One region of the Streptosporangium amethystogenes subsp. fukuiense genome, then DNA from elsewhere that is predicted to be linked to it. Evidence: riboswitches for the same ligand, from Rfam matches in the RefSeq annotation. Region 1 holds a riboswitch; the other holds the start of a gene.
What was found. Region 1 has a riboswitch for glycine ahead of gcvP (aminomethyl-transferring glycine dehydrogenase). Riboswitches for the same ligand answer to the same signal wherever they lie in the genome.

Region 1 (9,536 bases):
CACCGGAGAACTCGGCGCACGCCAGCTCCAGGTGGGCGATGCCGAGCATCACCCGCAGCCTCGGCACCTCGGCCGCGTCCGGCACCGAGAGCGCCTCCAGCAGCACCTGGGCGGCCTCCCCCGGCTCGCCCTCCTCGATGAGCGCCTCCGCCAACCGCTGAGCGGCACGAGGAGCGACCTCCGGGTCTCCGGTGGCCAACGCCTCACGCAGCGACCGTTCGGCCTCCTCCGCGCCCGTGGCGAGCCTGGCGAGGGCCATGTGCGCCGATGGGACGTAGGCGGGGTGGCCGACGCCCAGCGCGGCCTGCCAGGCGGCGCGGGCCTGGTCGGCCATCCCCTCCCGCTCGAAGCTCCCCGCGAGCAGGCAGGCGGCCTGGGCGGCGAACTCCGGGTGCCCTGTCGCCAGCGCGGTGCGCGCGGCCGCGCGGGAACCCGGCACGTCTCCGCGCTCCTGGAGCACCACGGCGAGACCCACCGCCGCCTGTGCCCGATCGGGTTCGTCGGGGTCGGCGGCCAGCTCCGCGAAGATCACGGCGGCGCCGTCGAGGTCGCCGGACTCGGCCAGTCTTCGCGCGGTGTCCAAGGGACGGGTGTCCACCTCAGGCATGCAGGGTCCTTCCCGGATACGGAGACGCCCCGAGCCTAACGACTCGGGGCGCCGTCCGTCCTCCCGCATTCCCTACGGATACGCGGTTCTCGCGAGATGCGGGCCGCGGCGAGGATCAGTCTTCGTATGCCTCCAGGGGCGGGCAGGAGCACACCAGGTTGCGGTCGCCGTAGGCCTGGTCGATGCGGCGGACCGGCGACCAGTACTTGCCCTCGCGCAGCGAGGGCAGCGGGTAGGCCGCCTCGGTGCGGGTGTAGGGGTGCCCCCACTCGTCGGCGACGAGGCTGCCGGCCGTGTGCGGGGCGTTGCGCAGCGGGTTGTCGACCCTGTCGTAGGCGCCGGAGGCGACCTTCTCGATCTCACCGCGAATCGCGATCATCGCCTCGCAGAACCGGTCGAGCTCGGCCAGGTCCTCGCTCTCGGTCGGCTCGATCATCAACGTGCCGGCCACCGGGAAGGACATGGTCGGGGCGTGGAAACCGTAGTCGACGAGGCGCTTGGCCACGTCGTCGACCGTCACGCCGGTCTCCTTGGTGATCTGGCGCAGATCGATGATGCACTCGTGGGCGACGAGGCCGCCGCGGCCGGTGTAGAGAACCGGGAAGTGGGGAGCGAGCCTGCGGGCCAGGTAGTTGGCCGACAGGATGGCCTGCTCGGTGGCCGCCTTCAGCCCGTCGGCGCCCATCATCCGGATGTAGGCCCAGGAGATGGGCAGGATGCCGGCGGAGCCGTACGGTGCGGCCGAGACCGGGCCGACCGCCGAGCCGCCGCGCAGCGGGTGGCCTGGCAGGTAGTCGGCCAGGTGGGCGCGGACCGCGACCGGGCCGACACCGGGGCCGCCGCCGCCGTGCGGGATGCAGAAGGTCTTGTGCAGGTTGAGGTGGGAGACGTCCGCCCCGAACTCGCCCGGCCTGGCCAGGCCGACCAGAGCGTTGAGGTTCGCGCCGTCGACGTAGACCTGCCCACCGGCCTCGTGTACCAGCTCGCAGACATCGACGATCGTCTCCTCGTACACGCCGTGCGTGGACGGGTAGGTCACCATGATCGCGGCAAGCCGGTCGCGGTGCTTTTCGATCTTCGCGACGAGGTCGTCGAGGTCCACGTTGCCGTTGTCGTCGCAGGCGACCACGGCGACGCGCATGCCGGCCATCACGGCGCTGGCGGCGTTGGTACCGTGCGCGGACGAGGGGATCAGGCAGACGTCACGATCCGACTCGCCACGCGCCGTATGGTAGGCGCGGATCGCCAGAAGGCCGGCGAACTCGCCCTGGGAGCCGGCGTTCGGCTGGATCGACACCGCGTCATAACCGGTGACCTCGGCCAGCCAGCGCTCCAGCTCCCCGACCAGCTCGGCGTAGCCCGCCGCCTGGTCCTCCGGCGCGTACGGGTGCAGCCCGGCGAACTCCGGCCAGGTGATCGGCTCCATCTCGGTGGTCGCGTTGAGCTTCATGGTGCAGGAGCCCAGCGGGATCATCGACCGGTCCAGCGCGACGTCCTTGTCCTGGAGCCTGCGCAGGTAGCGCAGCATGGCCGTCTCGGAGCGGTGGCTGTGGAAGACCGGGTGGGTGAGGTAGTCGCTGACCCGCGCCAGCGCGCCGGGCAGCGCGTCGTGCGCGGCGGCGTCCAGGTCGGCCAGCACGGTTCCGCTGACCTCGAAGGCGGCCAGGACCTGCTCCAGATGGAGCACCTCGGTCCTCTCGTCGCAGGTGACGCCCACGTGGTCGGCGTCGACCAGGCGCAGGTTGACGCCGTTCTCCCGGGCCGCGGCGACGACTTCGGCGGCACGCCCGGGCACCCGGGCGAGCACGGTGTCGAAGAAGGTGTCGTGGACCACCTCGACGCCGCCCTGGCGCAGCCCCTCGGCGAGCACGACGGCGTGCCGGTGGACGCGGCGGCCGATCCTGCGCAGACCCTCGGGGCCGTGGTAGACGGCGTACATGCCGGCGATCACGGCGAGCAGCACCTGCGCGGTGCAGATGTTGCTGGTGGCCTTCTCGCGGCGGATGTGCTGCTCGCGGGTCTGGAGCGCGAGCCGGTAGGCGGGACGTCCCTCGACGTCCTGGGAGACGCCGACCAGGCGGCCGGGCAGCTGGCGCTGGAGGCCGTCACGGACCGCCATGTAGGCGGCGTGAGGACCGCCGAAGCCGAGGGGGACGCCGAAGCGCTGCGAGGAGCCGATCGCGATGTCGGCGCCGAGCTCGCCCGGCGCGGCCAGGAGGGTGAGGGCGAGCAGGTCCGCGGCGGCGACCACCTGGGCACCGCGCGCGTGGGCGGCGTCGGCGACGGCTCGGAAGTCGCGGATCCTGCCGCTGGCGCCGGGGTACTGCACGAGCACGCCGAAGCAGTCGGGAAGCTCCCCGGTGAGGTCGCTCTCGACCAGCTCGATGCCGAGCGGCTCGGCACGGGTGCGCAACACCGCCTTGGTCTGCGGCAGCGCGTCGGCGTCGACCACGAACACCTTCGACGGGGTGCGGCCCGCGCGGCGGGCCAGGGTCATCGCCTCGGCCGCGGCGGTGGCCTCGTCCAGCAGGGAGGCCCCCGCGACGTCGAGGGCGGTCAGGTCGGAGACGACGGTCTGGAAGTTGATCAGGGCCTCCAGCCGGCCCTGGGAGATCTCCGGCTGGTAGGGCGTGTAGGCGGTGTACCAGCCCGGATTCTCCAGGAGGTTGCGGCGGATGACACCCGGGGTGATCGTGTCGTGGTAGCCCAGGCCGATCATCGAGGTGAGCAGCGTGTTGCGCCCGGCGAGGACCCGCAGCTCGGCGAGGGTCTCGGACTCTCCTGCCGCCGGGGGCAGACCCAGCCGGGCGAAGGAGCGGATCGCCTCGGGCACGGCCACCGCGACCAGGTCGGCGACGGAGGCGAATCCGACCGCCTCCAGCATGCGGGTCTGGTCGGCGTCGTCGGGCCCGATGTGACGGGTCGCGAACGGCGGGGGAGCGAGTTCGCTGAGCGATGACAGATCGGTCATGAGAAGCCTCTCGGGCGGGGTGGAGACCGGTGCTGGGCGCGGGCGTATGCCGGCTCTCCCCCTCTGTCATCACGACTGTCATCACGACGTGGTCGCTACCTGAGAGCTTCACCTGCCCTTGCCGGGAGGCTTGCACCGTCGGTGAGACGCGCCTGGCGGGCGCGCCTGCTTTCCAGAGTTGCCTCGTCCGTGCGGTACAGGGTGCCTGAGAGATTCCGGGGAGGTTGCTCCTTCGGCGCCCCGATCGCGGTCGGGGTCTCTCCCGCACAGGGTCAGCGGCAAGTCCGAGTTTACCCGGTTCGTCGCGCTCGGCGGCGACGGGCCAACTCATCGGCCTGATGATCGCCTAAAGGGCCCCCGCCCGACTCCGCGCGTTCGCCGGGAAGATCCGCGAGGGAGCCCTCCACCTCCTGCCACACCCGTCCCAGCGCGATACCGAAGACTCCCTGGCCACCCTGGAGCAGGTCGATGACCTCGTCGGGCGAGGTGCACTCGTAGACGCTCACCCCGTCGCTCATCAGAGTGATCTGGGCCAGGTCGTTGACGCCCCGCTCCCGCAGGTGCTGCACGGCGATGCGGATCTGCTGGAGGGAGACGCCGGTGTCGAGGAGGCGCTTGACAACCTTGAGGACCAGAATGTCACGGAAGCCGTACAGCCGCTGGGAGCCGGAGCCGTGGGCGGCTCTCACGGTGGGCTCGACCAGGCCGGTCCGCGCCCAGTAGTCGAGTTGCCGGTAGGTGATTCCTGCCGCCGAACAGGCCGTCGGCCCCCTGTAGCCGATGTCGGCGGGTACTTTCACCGGTTCCCCGTCGAACAGCAGACCCTCTTCACCCGCGCGCTGACGTGCCGACTGGCGCCGTTCCGGGTCATCCTGGTCGGCGTTTCTACCCTCGCCGCTGCTGACCGCCACGCGGACCTCCGGCTTTCTCTCATCCCACGGCCTGATCTGGGGGTTTACGCACGACCGCAGGTTTCACTTGCACCGTAGGACTGGGGCCAAGTCCAGTCAACGACCCCACCCGGCGCGTCGTGAAGCGTAAATGCACCGAAATTCCTACCCCGCGCGGCCGAAGTCCTCAGGCGTGATCGTGTCAAGGAACTCCCTGAACTTCTCCACCTCGTCCTCCTGGTCGTCAGGGATGATCACCCCTGCCTCCCGTACCACATCCTCACTCGCGAAGATACGTGCGCCGGTGCGAAGTGCCAAGGCGATCGAGTCGGAAGGACGCGCGCTCACCTCGACCCCGTTGGAGAACACGAGGTCCGCGAAGAAGATGCCGTCGCGTAAAGCGACGATGTTGACAGTGCTCAACCTGACTCCGAGCCCCTCGAGCACGTCCCGGAACAGGTCGTGGGTAAGTGGCCGGGGTGGTGGTTCCTCGGCCTGGGCCATGGCGATCGCCGTGGCTTCCGTCATGCCGATCCAGATAGGTAGGTAACGCTCCCCATGCGTCTCTTTCAGCAAGACGATCGGCTGGTTGGAGGGCATTTCAACTCGAACGCCCACGACCTCCATCTGCAACACGGGCTGCTCCGTCTTCGCTGGATTCCGACCGGTTTGTTCAACGTAACACTCGTGGGGGTACGAGTGCCTGGTCAGGCTCTCACCGGCCCAGTGCCCCACGGACTCCGGAACGCAGCAACGAGGCGTGCAATTCCAGCAGGAGGCCGGAGATCTCCCTCGCCGTCTCGTCCGCCTGGTCGATCGCGCCGGGGCCGCGACGGCGCAGCAACGGGGCGACGGCCTGTTCCACCAGTCCCGCCTCGCGTTCCGCGGCGGCCTTGACCGCCCGCAGGTGGCGGGCGCGCAGGCCGAAGGCGGCCAGGGCGCCCACACTGCGGGCCACGACCAGTGCCTCGGCGTCGTAGTAGCGGGCCACGGCGGCCAGCAGACCGTAGTCCTCCAGCTCCGTGAGGGTCTCCTCGTCGAGCTCGGCGGCGGCGAGGAACTCCTCTCGGGTGAGGCGGACCTCGGGGGGCGCGTCGTCGGGGACGGCCCGCGGCCGGGCCGCCGGGCGCTCCTCGCGGTCGGCCGCCTCCAGATGATCCTTGATCACGCGCAGCGGCAGGTAGCGATCACGCTGCTCGCTGAGGATGTAGCGGAGCCGCTCGACGTCTGCGTAGGTGAACTTGCGATAACCGGAGGGACTGCGCTCCGGCTCGATCAGCCCCTCGCCCTCCAGGAAGCGAATCTTGGAGATGCTGACATCGGGGAACTCGCCCTGCAGGAGAGCGAGCACCTCCCCGATGCTCATGTGCGCACGAGCGGCCTGCGAGCTCATCATCCTCCAGCGGCGCCGCGGGTGAGGAAGACGAGGCGGAACTTGCCGATCTGCACCTCGTCCCCGCCGTACAGCGGGACCTCCTCGATGCGCTCACGATTGACGTACGTGCCGTTCAGGCTACCGACGTCGCGGACCGTGAAGACACCGCCGCCGCGCCGGTAGAACTCCACGTGACGGCGCGAGACCGTGATGTCGTCGAGGAAGATGTCGCTCTCGGGGTGGCGGCCCACCGTGGTGAGGTCGCTGTCGAGCAGGAACCGGCTGCCGGCGTTGGGGCCGCGCATCGCGACCAGCAACGCGGTGCCGGCGGGCAACTGCTCGACGGCCTGCCGCTCGGCGAGAAGCGTCTCACCGGTCTCCGCCTCGTAGGCCTCGATCCCGGAGAGGGAGATCGTCGATGTGCTGTCTCCGGGTGTGTCGGACCTGGTAAGCGGCGACCCGCATCGTGAACAGAAACGGGCATCCTCAGGATTGGCATGACCGCACTGCGTGCAGTAGACGCTCGGCATCGATCGGCTCGGCCTCCTACCGCGAAGACGCGGCAACTGTGCTCAGTGATGCGCGCCTCGCTTCTTCGCTTCTCAAGGGTTTTCTCAGACTGCGAATGCCGCAACATACAGTGATGAGGCGCGAAGGTCAAGGTTGACGCTGAACCGCGGGTACGGTCGGTGACAAAGTTACAGGGGACACTGCCCCTGGTCCATGGCGCCGCGCGGTATTTGTCGCGCGGGCCGCCTCAACCCCCGGCGGCCTCCTCCACCACCCGCGCCCAGCGCTCGATCAGGGTCTGGGCGGAGTCGACGTCGAACCCCTCGGCCCACAGGTGGGTCACCGCCTCGGTCGGGTCGGGCAGCACCAGGGTCCAGCTGCCGTCCTCCGAGACGACCCGCACCCCGTCGGTGGTGTCGATGCGGTGGTGCTCGGCGGCCTCGATGACCGAGCGCATCACCGCTCCCTTGGCCGCCCACGGAGTCGGCACGGTACGGCGCAGCAGCTTGGCCTCGGGTATCCTGGCGTCGATCTGGCTGAGCGAGAGCCGGGTCCTGGCCACCAGCCCGAGCAGGCGCAGGAACACCGCCAGACCGTCCACCGTGGGGCCGAACTCGGGCACGATGAAACCGCCGCGCCCGTCGGCCGCGAAGATCATCTCCGGACCCCTGGCGGCGGCGGTGAGCGCGTCGATCGCGGTGGACGTCCACTCGGCCTGGACCCCGTGGAACCTGCAGACCTGCTCTGCCACCCGGGTGGTGGTGACCGGCAGTGCCACCCTGCCGCCGCGGCGCTCGGCCGCGACCAGGTCGAGCACCACCAGCAGGGCGCGCTCCTCACTGATCAGCTGGCCCATCTCGTCCACCAGCGCGACCCGCTCCCCCACCGGGTCGAAACGCACCCCGAAGGCCGCCCTGGAGGAGCTGACGAGCTCCGACAGGCGCTGCAGGTCGCGACGGCGCTCGGCGAGGGTCTCGGTGGGCGAGGCGTCGTCCAGCCGGTTGTTGACGGTCAGCACGTCCACCCCGACCCGGCCGAGCAGACTGGGCAGCACCAGCGAGGAGGTGCCTCCCGCGCAGTCGACCACGACCTTCATGTCGGCGTCACGTACCCCGCTGATGTCGACCAGGCGGAGCAGCTCGTGCGTGTAGTCCTCCACCGCCCTGGCGGGGAAGCTCAGCTCGGCGATCTCACCGGGGAAGGCGCGGCGGAACTCCTGCCGGGAGAAGACCCGGTCCAGCTTGCGCTGGGCCGGCGGCGACAGGTCCGCGCCGTGCTCGTCCATGAAGACGATGTCGACGCTCTGCGGGTCGCCGGGGGTGGTGCGCAGCGCGATGCCGCCCACCGCGTTCTCCCTGGCGGTGTGGAAGCGCGCCACGGGGAGCGGGGACGCCTCCAGGTCGAGCACGTTGATCGCACTGGCGTTGAGGGCGCTGATCACGGCCCGCTTCAGCGCCCGCGCGGCGCGGGAGGAGTCGCGGGAGGTGATGACCGAGGCGCCCTTCTTCAGGGTGGTGGCGTAGGCGCTGGCGAGCCGCACGCACAGCTCGGGGGTGATCTCCACGTTGACCAGCCCGGAGACCCCCCGGGGGCCGAACAGGTTGCGCTGGGCGCGCGGCTCCCAGATGACGCTGTTGTTGATCACCGCCCCGGCCTCGATGGTCTTGAACGGGTAGATCTTGACGCCGGAGGAGATGTACGCCTCGGCCTCGATGATGCACTCGTCGCCGATGACGGCGCCCTCCTCGACCCTGGCCGCGGTCATCAGGTCGGTGTTCTTGCCGATCACGCAGCCGCGCAGGTGGGCGCTGGGCCCGATGTAGACGTTGTCGTGGACGACCGCGCGGTGCAGGAAGGCCCCCTCTCTGACCACCGCGTTGCTGCCCAGCACGGTGTACTCGCGCAGCTCGGCCCCCGCCTCGACCTTGGCGTAGTCGCCGATGTAGAGCGGGCCCTTGAGGATGGCGTCGGTGTCGACCGAGGCTCCCTCGGCCACCCAGACGCCCGGCGAGACCTCGAAGGCGTCGATGTCGACCCTGACCCGGCCCGACAGGACGTCGGCCTGGGCCTTGAGGTAGCTCTCGTGGGTGCCGACGTCCTCCCAGTAGCCGTCGGCCACGTAGCCGTACAGCGGGGCTCCGCGCTCCAGCAGCCGGGGGAACACGTCTCCCGACCAGTCGACGGACTCCCCCGCCGCGATCTCGTCGAGGACCTCGGGCTCCATCACGTAGATGCCGGTGTTGACGGTGTCGGAGAAGACCTGGCCCCAGGTGGGCTTCTCCAGGAAGCGCTCCACCCGCCCGTGGTCGTCGACGATGACGATGCCGAACTCCAGCGGGTTGGGAACGCGCTTGAGCCCGATCGTGACCATCGCGCCGTTCTCACGATGGAAGCGGATCATGTCCGTCAGGTCGATGTCCGTCAGCGCGTCGCCGGAGATGACCAGGAAGCGGTCGTCGCGCAGCCGGTCCGCGGCGTTCTTGACGCTGCCCGCGGTGCCGAGCGGGGTGTCCTCGGTGGCGTAGTGCAGGCTCATGCCGAGCTCGTCGCCGTCGCCGAAGTAGTTGCGGACCAGGGCCGCCAGGAACTGCACGGTGACCACCGTCTCGGTGAAACCGTGCCGTTTCAGGAGGCGCAGCACGTGCTCCATGATCGGCCGATTGATCACGGGCAGGAGAGGCTTGGGCTGGTTCGCGGTCATCGGCCGGAGCCGTGTCCCCTCCCCGCCCGCCATGACGACGGCCTTCACAGATCACCTCTTAAGGCGTTTGGCCTCGCTTGTCAGCTGACGCACCTGTACCCAATACAGCACTCCGGACCACCAGTACAGGCCTGTGCCCCAGATGGCCAGGGACCAGCCGACGATCCGGGCGGGATCGGCGTACCAGGCGTCGTGGTGGGCGAGGAAGAGCAGGGGGAAGGCGTAGAGGAGGTTGGCGGTGGCGGCCTTGCCGAGGAAGTGCACGGGCAGCGCCGGGCCGTAGCCGAGGCGGCGCAGGATGAGCGGGATGCCCAGCAGCATCACGTCGCGCAGCGGGACGGCCAGTGCCAGCCACCAGGGGATGATCTCGCGCATGGCGAGGCCGAACAGGGTGGCCAGGATGTAGAGCCGGTCGGCCAGCGGGTCGAGCAGACGGCCGAGCCGGCTGGTCTGGTTCCAGGCGCGGGCGATCTTGCCGTCGA
Region 2 (9,536 bases), 2.4 Mb from region 1:
CGATGTCCCTGGCCACCTGACTGATCCGCTCCCGGCTGACCGGGTCGGGCCCGGTGACACCGTCGACCCGCACCCGTATGACGCTCAGCGGCGCCCGCGCCGCGGGCCGCCCCTCGGTCCTCTCCGCGATCTCCTCCAGCCACTGCAGGCTGGTGAGGAGCAGGGGCGGCGTCTGGAGGTATCCGGCGACGTTGTCGTTGGGCAGCAGGTCCCGTCCGCCGAGGAGCGCGGCGGTCCGGCCGTCGCCCGGCGTGGCGGCCGGTGGGTTGTAGGTCTCCATGGGAAGCCGGGTCAGCTCGCTGAAACCGGGCAGCCTGGCCGGGTCGAACCGTCCGACGACGCGGGACTTGAGGTCCCCGGTGTGGCGTCTGGAGACCGCCCTGCGGTTCAGCGTGCGGAACTGGGTGTCAGATGCCCCGACCGTCGCGCCCGGAGAGTCCTTGGCCACACCCGCCACCCCCGAGAACCACGGATCCTTCCAGACACCGGACCCGTTCCGCACCGGGAGCGCGGCGAGCTCACGAGCTCCCCGTTGCCGGTACTCGACGGGCCCGGATGCCCAGTACCTCGTCAACGGCACGTAGTGCCCGTCCGACAGATCCGACCACCGGTCGAGCATCGACTCGTAGACCTGTCCGGCGTCGAGGGTGAGACGTCTGACCTCCTCGCCCCGGTTCGCGGCGAGATAGGGCAGGAGCCTCTTGGCCGGCACGCCCTCGGTGACCTTCTCGGCCGCCTCGGCGGGCAGCCGCCGGATCACGACCTCGTCCCGCTGGTCCGCGTAGGGCACCGAGGCCGCGATCAGCGGGATCTCGTTGGGATCGTCTTTGGCCGCCTTCGCCGTGAGGTACCGTCCCTCGACCATCGCCCCCGCCAACCCGGCCAGCCGGGCCTCGGCATCCGGGTCGACGGCCGCGAGCACGAACGGGAACTCCTGGTAGAGCGGCACGCCCGCCTGGCCGGGCTTCAATCCGTCCCAGAAGTATCCGCCGATGTCGCCCAGACCGGTCCGCGTGGACCAGTAGCCGCGGTCGGGCAGCGTCCGCTCGGAGGGGAAGGGGCTGGTCCTCGCCGGGTCCTGCGACCAGCCGAGCGAGGTCGCCAACCGGACCCGCCGGCCGCCGGGCAGTTCCTCCTCGGCCGCCTCGACGTACTCGCCCCCGTCCGCGACCTCTGTGAAGTCGAGCGTGACAGGGCGGCGGGTGACGTACTCGTACCGGGGCTGCAGGAACGGGATCCGGGTGAGGCCCCGGTCGGTGACCCGGGTGCGCTCCACGCGCAGCATCGTGCGGTCGCCCTCGTGCAGCAGGTCCGTCACGTCGACCCGGACAGCTGCCGTGTGCACGACATGACCGATCATGCCGATCGGGGCGGCGACCTCGACGCCGTTGACCTGCTTGATCCGCTCGTACTGGTCGAAGGTGATCCCTCCGAAGATGCCCGACAGGTAGTTGGCGCGGACCAGCCCCTGCGACCGCTCGATGGTGGTGGCCGAGTTCTTCGGACGGACCAGGATGTCGTACTGCGCGCGGAAGTTCTCCCCGACGGTGCCGATGATCTCCAGACGCTGGGTCTCGGCGGTGCCGGTCAGCACGGTGAACCCGGTGGCCGCGACCACGATGCCGAGCAGGAGCACCAGTGCCCGGGCAAGCCGGTGGCGAAGCTGGGCCCAGACCAGGCGGGTCATCCGAGCCGCCCGATCCGGCCGAGCACGTCCTGGGCGGGCGTCACCCGGTCGTCACCGGTGATCCGGCCGTCCCGCATCCGGACCACCCGGTCGCACGCCGCCGCCACCTCGGGGTTGTGGGTGGCGACCAGCATGGTCATGCCGTACTCCTCCCGCAGGGAGAACAGCAGGTCCACGATCTCCTGGCCGGTGACGCTGTCGAGGTTGCCGGTGGGCTCGTCCGCCAGGAGCAGAGGCGGGTGGGCGATCAGCGCCCGGGCGATCGCCACCCGCTGCTGCTGCCCGCCGGAGAGCTCGCCGGGCAGCGCCCGTTCCCGGTCGGCCAGCCCGACCGCGGCCAGCAGTTCCCTGGCGCGGGCCCGGCGGTCGAAGCCCACCCTGAGCGGCAGCACGGGGGCGAGCACATTGTCCAGCAGGCTCAGCGCCGGGAGCAGGTGGAAGCGCTGGAAGACGAAGCCCACCGCGCGCCGGTGCCGGTCGAGACCCCGGCGCCCGAGATCGTCGACGCGCCTCCCTCCGACGTGGATCTCACCCCCGTCGGGGAGATCCATCGCACCGACGAGATGGAGGAGCGTGGACTTGCCCGCTCCCGAGGGCCCGGTGAACGCGACCGCCTGACCGGCCTCGACCTCCAGGCCGACCTCGTCGAGTGCCCGGGTGGAGCCGTGTACCCGGCTGACGCCTCGCAGGCTGACTTCAACGCTCATGGCCGATACATTGTCACAATGCAGGGGGGTCCGTGAAGTTCCTAACTTGTGACAATGTAGGAATCATGCCACTTAGCCATGCCGTGCTCACCCTGCTGGCCGACGGGCCCAGCCACGGCTACGAACTCAAGGCCCGGTTCGAGGCGGCGGTCGGCCCCCAGTGGGGCGGCCTCAACATCGGGCACCTGTACCAGATCCTGGACCGGCTGGTCAGGGACGGCCACGTGACCCGCAGCCACGTGCCCCAGAGCGACCGCCCGGACAAGACGCTGTACCGGCTGACCGAGAGCGGCGCCGGTGAGCTGCGGGAGTGGGCGGGCGCTCCCTGGGTCCGCTCGTCGGGGTTCCGGGACGAACTGTTCCTCAAGCTGCTCGCGGCCACCCGGCTGGGCACGGACGCGCTCGGCTCGTTCGTGTCCGCGCAGCGCCAGGCCTACCTCTCTGACCTGGCGGCGCTGACCCGCCTGCGCCGCGAGCAGGGCGACCCCCTGGTGTCCCTGCTCGTCGACGCGGCCATCGCGCACACCAGAGCCGACCTGCAGATCGTCGACGGCGCCGAGGAGCGCCTGGCGGCGATGGCCGCCGCCAGCGCGGACGTGCACACCGTAGGGCCCGAGGGCGATGGTCTCCGGGCACTGGGCGAGGGTGCCTGATCCCGGCCGACGGGCCCGAGGGGATTTCGCTCGGCCGGTGCGGGCGGTTAGGCTGGCCGACGACACCGATGAACCCCGCGCGGGAGAGTGTCCTGACATCCAGGCCAGGACCCCTGAAGGAGCAAGCCCTCCCCGCGAACCTCTCAAGGCAAAGGACCGTGCGGGTAGGTGCCTCTGGAAAGCAGGTCCCACGACCTCGCCGAAGGTGAAAGTCCGGCAAAACCCGGATGAAACTCTCAGGCACCAATGACAGAGGGGGAGGATGATCTCATCTGTCCCTTGTCTGAGGTGCGAACATGTCCCGACCTACGCCGCTGCGCGGCGTGCACGAGTCCCTCGGCGCGACGCTGACCGACTTCGCGGGCTGGCTGATGCCGCTCCGCTACGGCAGCGAGTCCGCCGAGCACAACGCGGTCCGCCAGGCGGCCGGCCTGTTCGACCTCTCCCACATGGGGGAGATCTTCGTGACCGGCCCGCAGGCCGCCGAGGCCCTCGACTACGCGCTGGTCGGCCACCTCTCCGCGCTGGCACCCGGCCGCGCCCGCTACACGATGATCGTCGACGCCGGAGGCGGCGTGCTGGACGACCTGATCGTCTACCGGCTGGCCCCCGAGGAGTTCATGGTCGTCGCCAACGCCTCCAACTACCCCCGGGTGGCCGCCGAGCTGACCGAGCGCGCCAAGGACTTCGACGCCGCGGTGCGGGACCGCTCCGAGGAGTACGCGCTGGTCGCGATCCAGGGGCCGCGCTCGGTGGAGATCCTGAGCACTCTCACCGACGCCGACCTGGACGGGCTCGGGTACTACGCGGGCCTGCCCGCCGTGGTGGCCGGCCACGAGGCCCTCGTCGCCCGCACCGGATACACCGGCGAGGACGGCTTCGAGCTGTTCGTCGCGGCCTCGGCGGCGGAACCCCTCTGGGCCGCCCTCACCGAGGCGGGCGCACCGCACGGGCTGGTCCCCGCCGGACTGTCCGCGCGCGACACCCTCCGTCTGGAGGCCGGTATGCCGCTCTACGGCAACGAACTCTCCGCGGACCGCACTCCGTTCGACGCCGGGCTCGGCCGTGTGGTGAGGTTTGACAAGCCGGGCGACTTCGTCGGCCGGGCCGCCCTCGAACCGCTCAGGGACGTCCCGCCGGCCCGTCGTCTGGTCGGCCTGGTCGGAGGCGGCCGCAGGGTGCCCCGGCACGGGTATCCGGTGGTGGTCGCCGACGACGGCACGGTCGCCGGGGAGGTCACCAGCGGGGCGCCCTCCCAGACACTGGGCAGGCCCATCGCCATGGCCTACGTGGACAGCGGCCTGTCGTCGGGGCTGGCCGTCGACATCCGGGGCAGCCGCGAGCCGGTCGAGGTCGTCGAACTGCCTTTCTACAGGAGGAAAAAATGAGCAGCATTCCCGAGGACCTGCACTACACCAAGGAACACGAGTGGATCGGCGGCGTCGACGACGGCCTGACCCTCACCGTGGGCATCACCGCCTACGCCGCCGAGGCGCTCGGCGACGTGGTCTACGTGCAGGTACCCGAGGTCGGCGCGTCGATCGCCACCGGTGACGCCGTCGGCGAGGTCGAGTCGACCAAGTCGGTGAGCGACATCTTCGCACCGGTCACCGGCGAGGTCGTGGAGGTCAACCAGGCGGTCGTGGACGACCCCTCGCTGGTCAACAGCGACTCCTACGGTGACGGCTGGCTGTTCCGCGTACGTCTTGAGGGCTCCGCCGACGACCTGCTGTCGCCGGAGGAGTACACCGCGCTCACCTCGGGTGAGTCATAAGTTCGACGCCCCGCGTCACGGTCACGCGCGTCCTCGGGCACGCGTGACCGTCCGCGCTGGAAGGATTCAGATGACGATCAGTGTCTTCGATCTCTTCAAGATCGGAATCGGCCCGTCCAGCTCGCACACCGGCGGCCCGATGGCCGCCGCCCACAAGTTCGCCCGGGGCCTGCACCGGGACGGGCTGCTGGAGAAGACCGCGCGGGTGAGCGCCGTCCTGTACGGCTCGCTCGGGCTGACCGGCAAGGGCCACGGCAGTGACAAGGCGGTGCTGCTCGGCCTGTCGGGCGAGAAACCCGAGCTGGTCGACGTCGACACGGTCGACGAGCGGCTGGCCGCCATGCGCGCCTCGGGCACCGTCCGCCTGTACGGCTCCCACGAGGTCCCCTTCGTCATCGGCGAGGACCTCGTCTTCGAACGCAAGATCTCGCTCCCCCACCACCCCAACGGCATGCGCTTCACCGCCCTGTCGGAGTCCGGCGAGACGCTGCGCGAGAAGGTCTACTACTCGGTGGGCGGCGGTTTCGTCGTCGACGAGAACGCCACCGGCGCCGACCGGATCAAACCCGACGACACGGTCCTGCCGCACCCCTTCACCACGGCCGCGGAACTGCTCGCCCAGTGCGCGGAGACCGGGCTGTCGATCTCCGGGCTGATGCTGGAGAACGAGCGGGCGTTCGGCCGCACCGAGGCCGAGATCCGCGCCCAGCTGCTCGTCCTGTGGCAGGTGATGAGCGAGTGCGTGCGACGGGGCATCGACAAGGAGGGCGTGCTGCCCGGCGGCCTGAAGGTCCGCCGCCGCGCCCACCAGCTCCACCGGCAGCTGCGGAGCGAGCCTGGAGAGAAGGACTCGCTGCAGACGATGGACTGGGTCTCGCTGTTCGCCCTCGCGGTCAACGAGGAGAACGCCGCCGGCGGCCGGATCGTCACCGCGCCCACCAACGGCGCCGCGGGCATCATCCCCGCCGTGCTCACCTACTACGACCGCTTCGTCCGCGAATCCGATGACGAGGGAGTGATCCGCTTCCTGCTGACCGCGGGGGCGATCGGCGTGCTGTTCAAGGAGAACGCCTCCATCTCCGGGGCCGAGGTGGGCTGCCAGGGCGAGGTCGGCTCCGCCTGCTCGATGGCCGCCGCCGGGCTCACCGAGGTGATGGGCGGCACCCCCGAGCAGGTCGAGAACGCCGCCGAGATCGGCATCGAGCACAACCTGGGGCTGACCTGCGACCCGATCGGCGGCCTGGTGCAGATCCCGTGCATCGAGCGCAACGCCGTCGCCTCGATCAAGGCCATCGCCGCGGCCAGGATCGCGCTGCGCGGCGACGGCCGGCACTTCGTCTCGCTGGACAAGGCCATCAAGACGATGCGCGACACCGGCCGCGACATGCTCGACAAGTACAAGGAGACCAGCCGCGGCGGGCTCGCGGTGAACGTCATCGAGTGCTGAACGCCTGGAACGCCACAAAGAACTCGATCACCACCAAATTTCGCATCACGTATGGGCCCCTCCCATCTCGCGCCTATGCTGGGTGGCCATGTCCGCGGGACTCGGGAGGTCGTGGTGGTAACGGGAACGCACCCGGCGAACCGCGCCTCGCGGGTGCTCCGTTTCCTCGGGGCACACTGGCTCTTCATCGCCGCCCTGCTGGCCGGCGGCGGCCTGCGCGCCCTGGCGGTGCTCGGCTACCGGCCCGCCCTGTGGTTCTGGGCCGACTCCTTCGTCTACCTGAGCGCCGGGCTCGACCCCCGTCCCCTGGAGTCCCGTCCCGCGGGCTACTCGCTGTTCCTGTGGATCCTCAAGCCGCTGGCCAGCGTCCAGGCCGTGGTCGTCGTCCAGCACCTGCTCGGGCTGGCCGTGGCGCTCTGCGTCTACCTGCTGCTGCGCAGGCTGGGCCGCCTGCCGGGATGGGGCGCGACGCTCGCCGCGCTGCCGGTGTTGCTGGACGCCCACCAGATCCAGCTCGAACACCTCGTCATGGCGGACCTGCTCTTCCAGTTCCTGGCGGTGCTGGCGGTCACCCTGCTGCTGTGGCGGCGACGCCCGGCCGCCTGGGTCGCCGCGCTGGCCGGCCTGCTGCTGGCCGCCGCGACGGTCACCCGGACCATCGGGCTGCCGCTGATCGCCGTGGCGCTGGTCTGCCTGGTGATCCGCCGGGCCGGGTGGCGGGCGGTCGTCTCCGCGACCCTGGCCGCCGCCATCGGCCTGGGCTCCTACGCCGCCTGGTTCGAATCCGAGCACGGCGGCTACGCACTGACCCGGGGCAACACCTTCCTGTGGGCGCGGACGATGACCTTCGCCGACTGCGCCAGGATCCAGCCGACCGGCCCCGAGGCGGCCCTGTGCCCCACGGAACCGGTAGGGCGGCGCGCGGCGCCGCCGGTCTACATCTGGGACGGCGCCTCACCGCTGAACAAGGTCAAGGGCAGCTGGGCCGAGCGCGACGCGCTCGCCGGCGCCTTCGCCACCCAGGCCATCAAGGCCCAGCCCCTGGACTTCCTGCGGGCGGGCCTGGACGACGCGGTCCACATCTTCGACTGGACCCGGCGCGTCTACCCGACCCCCGGGCCGCAGAGCGCCTACGTCTTCCCCGACACGCCGCGCCCCTTTTCCACCGGGGCCGCCTCACAGGGGAAGACCGCCGAGCAGTTGACCGTGGCCTACCAGGGCTCCTCGGGCGCGCCGACGATGGCCGAGCCGTACGCGGGCTGGCTACGCGGCTACCAGGAGCACGGCTTCGTGCGCGGCCCGTTCCTCGCGGTGATCTGCCTGGTCGGCCTGGTCGGCGTGCTGATGCGGTTGCGGCGGCTCGGCGGCGCGGTGCTGCTGCCCTGGGCCGCGGGGACCATGCTGCTGATCCTGCCGCCCTTCATCGCGGCCTTCGACCACCGCTACGTGGTGCCCGCGCTCCCGCTGCTCTGCCTGGCCGCCGGACTGGCCTTCGGCGTCCGGCACCGGGAGAGCGCCCCCGAGGAGGCGGAGGACGCGGAACCGGACGAGGAACCGGCCTACGGCAGGACCGCCGAGCGGCCGGTGTACGCGAGCCCCGTCGAGGAGCCGGTGTACGGCAGGTCAGCGCCGACGGACGTGCAGCCGAACCATCGTGCCGAGTTCTACCTCCCCGAGAGCCCGTCTGACCTTCCCCACCGCGTCCTTGTTCAGCCGCGCCACGAGCCTGCCGACGTCGGTCCCCGGCGCGCAGCCCACACTGATCCGCAGCCGCTCGTGCCTTACGTACCTGACCCGAATCCGGACGAGCCCTTCGACTTCTTTAAGGGCAACAGCGAGCATGGCGGTCCCCGTTCCGGTCCGCCTGCCCCACCGTCTCCAGCCCAGGGCGTGTAGCAGCCACCGCACCGCCAGCAGCGCGAGCACCACCAGCAGCAGCGCGACCAGCCAGCCCAGCCACGGATGCGCGGCCAGCCACCCGGGAAACCCCCCGCGCACGAGCCTGGCCCCCGGCGGCCGGCCGGGCAGGTCACCACGTCCCCGCAGGAAGGCGTAGAGACCGGTGCAGGCCAGCACCGCGCCGGTGACGGCCAGGCCGATCCGGTTGCCGAGGTACGGTCTCATCTGACCCTCCGCCTGCGCAGCCGCACCACGACGTCGCCCGCGCACATCGCGCCCAGGCCCGCCATCCGGTCACCCACCGCCGCGCCCACCCCGCGCAGCACCGGCCCGGTCCGCTCGGCCTCGGTGAACACGGTGACCTCGACGATCCTTGAGGCGAGCCGGACCCGTGCCCCGTTCACCTCCTCCACCGACGCCGCCGCCTCCCCCAGCGTGCGGCAGAGTCCGGACCTGGTGATCCCGATCACCAGGTGCGGATCCCCCGACTCCAGCGGCACCAGTCTGGGCCGTCCCGGCAGGGCCGCGAGCCCGAGCATCAGCAGGCCCGCCGCCATGGCGAGCACCGCCATGGCGAACACGACGGGGTCCGACCAGCTCCACGAGCCGACCCCGTTGACGAGCCGCCGGTAGGGCATGCGCGCGACGGGCGACTCCATCAGCAGGCCCACGGTCACCGCGGCCGAGACCGACAGCACGACGGACGCCACCAGCGCCGCCGACACGCCCGCCGGGGTCCTCCCCGGCCGAAGCAGCCGCACCGACCTGCGGCGGACGTCCTGAAACTGCTCGGCCGCCCTGCCTCCCGCGCTCCCGGTGCCCGCCGAGCCCGCCAGGACGTCCTGGAGAGTAGTCGTCATTCGGTCAGGTGTACGCGTTCCGGCGGGGGCGAGGCCGGGATCAACCACCCTCTTGCGCGATCTTGGGGCCCTCCTTGCGGGAGCATTGAGCACCCTCCATCAACATGAACACTGCTCATATTCTCCCGAGCCGAGTTATCCTGCGGACATGGACGACCTCCAGCGCTACAACCGGGCCACCGCACACCTGGACCCCCCCTTCGCCGTCCTCGACCTGCCCGCCCTGCGCGCCAACGCCGAGGGAATGCTCCATCGGGCTCACGGCAAGCCGATCAGGGTCGCCAGCAAGTCCGTCAGGTCCCGGGCCGTACTCGAACGGATCCTCGCCATGGACGGTTTCACCGGGATCATGGCCTTCACCCTCCCCGAGGCCCTCTGGCTGGTCTCCACCGGAATGCGGAACGTGCTCGTCGCCTACCCCACGGTGGACCGCGCCGCGCTCGCCGAGCTGGCCGCCGAACCGCTCGCCGCGCGGGAGATCACCGTCATGGTGGACCAGATCGACCACC

Region 2: linked by a shared signal. The riboswitch ahead of gcvT (glycine cleavage system aminomethyltransferase GcvT) and the one ahead of gcvP (aminomethyl-transferring glycine dehydrogenase) in region 1 are both predicted to bind glycine.

What each region holds. Positions count from the first base shown of each region.
Region 1 is NZ_JBHTEE010000001.1:2,781,884-2,791,419, forward strand. It holds gene ACFQVD_RS12060 (tetratricopeptide repeat protein) at 1-607, opposite strand, end outside; gene gcvP (aminomethyl-transferring glycine dehydrogenase) at 723-3,578, opposite strand; glycine riboswitch at 3,761-3,853, opposite strand; gene ACFQVD_RS12070 (MerR family transcriptional regulator) at 3,869-4,489, opposite strand; gene ACFQVD_RS12075 (bifunctional nuclease family protein) at 4,634-5,104, opposite strand; gene ftsR (transcriptional regulator FtsR) at 5,184-5,834, opposite strand; gene ACFQVD_RS12085 (FHA domain-containing protein) at 5,861-6,373, opposite strand; gene ACFQVD_RS12090 (mannose-1-phosphate guanyltransferase) at 6,601-9,102, opposite strand; gene ACFQVD_RS12095 (CDP-alcohol phosphatidyltransferase family protein) at 9,106-9,536, opposite strand, start outside.
Region 2 is NZ_JBHTEE010000001.1:5,221,316-5,230,851, forward strand. It holds gene ACFQVD_RS22255 (FtsX-like permease family protein) at 1-1,687, opposite strand, end outside; gene ACFQVD_RS22260 (ABC transporter ATP-binding protein) at 1,684-2,394, opposite strand; gene ACFQVD_RS22265 (PadR family transcriptional regulator) at 2,460-3,047, shown strand; glycine riboswitch at 3,118-3,216, shown strand; glycine riboswitch at 3,219-3,303, shown strand; gene gcvT (glycine cleavage system aminomethyltransferase GcvT) at 3,344-4,435, shown strand; gene gcvH (glycine cleavage system protein GcvH) at 4,432-4,821, shown strand; gene ACFQVD_RS22280 (L-serine ammonia-lyase) at 4,892-6,268, shown strand; gene ACFQVD_RS22285 (hypothetical protein) at 6,383-8,164, shown strand; gene ACFQVD_RS22290 (DUF6286 domain-containing protein) at 8,389-9,027, opposite strand; gene ACFQVD_RS22295 (amino acid deaminase/aldolase) at 9,176-9,536, shown strand, end outside.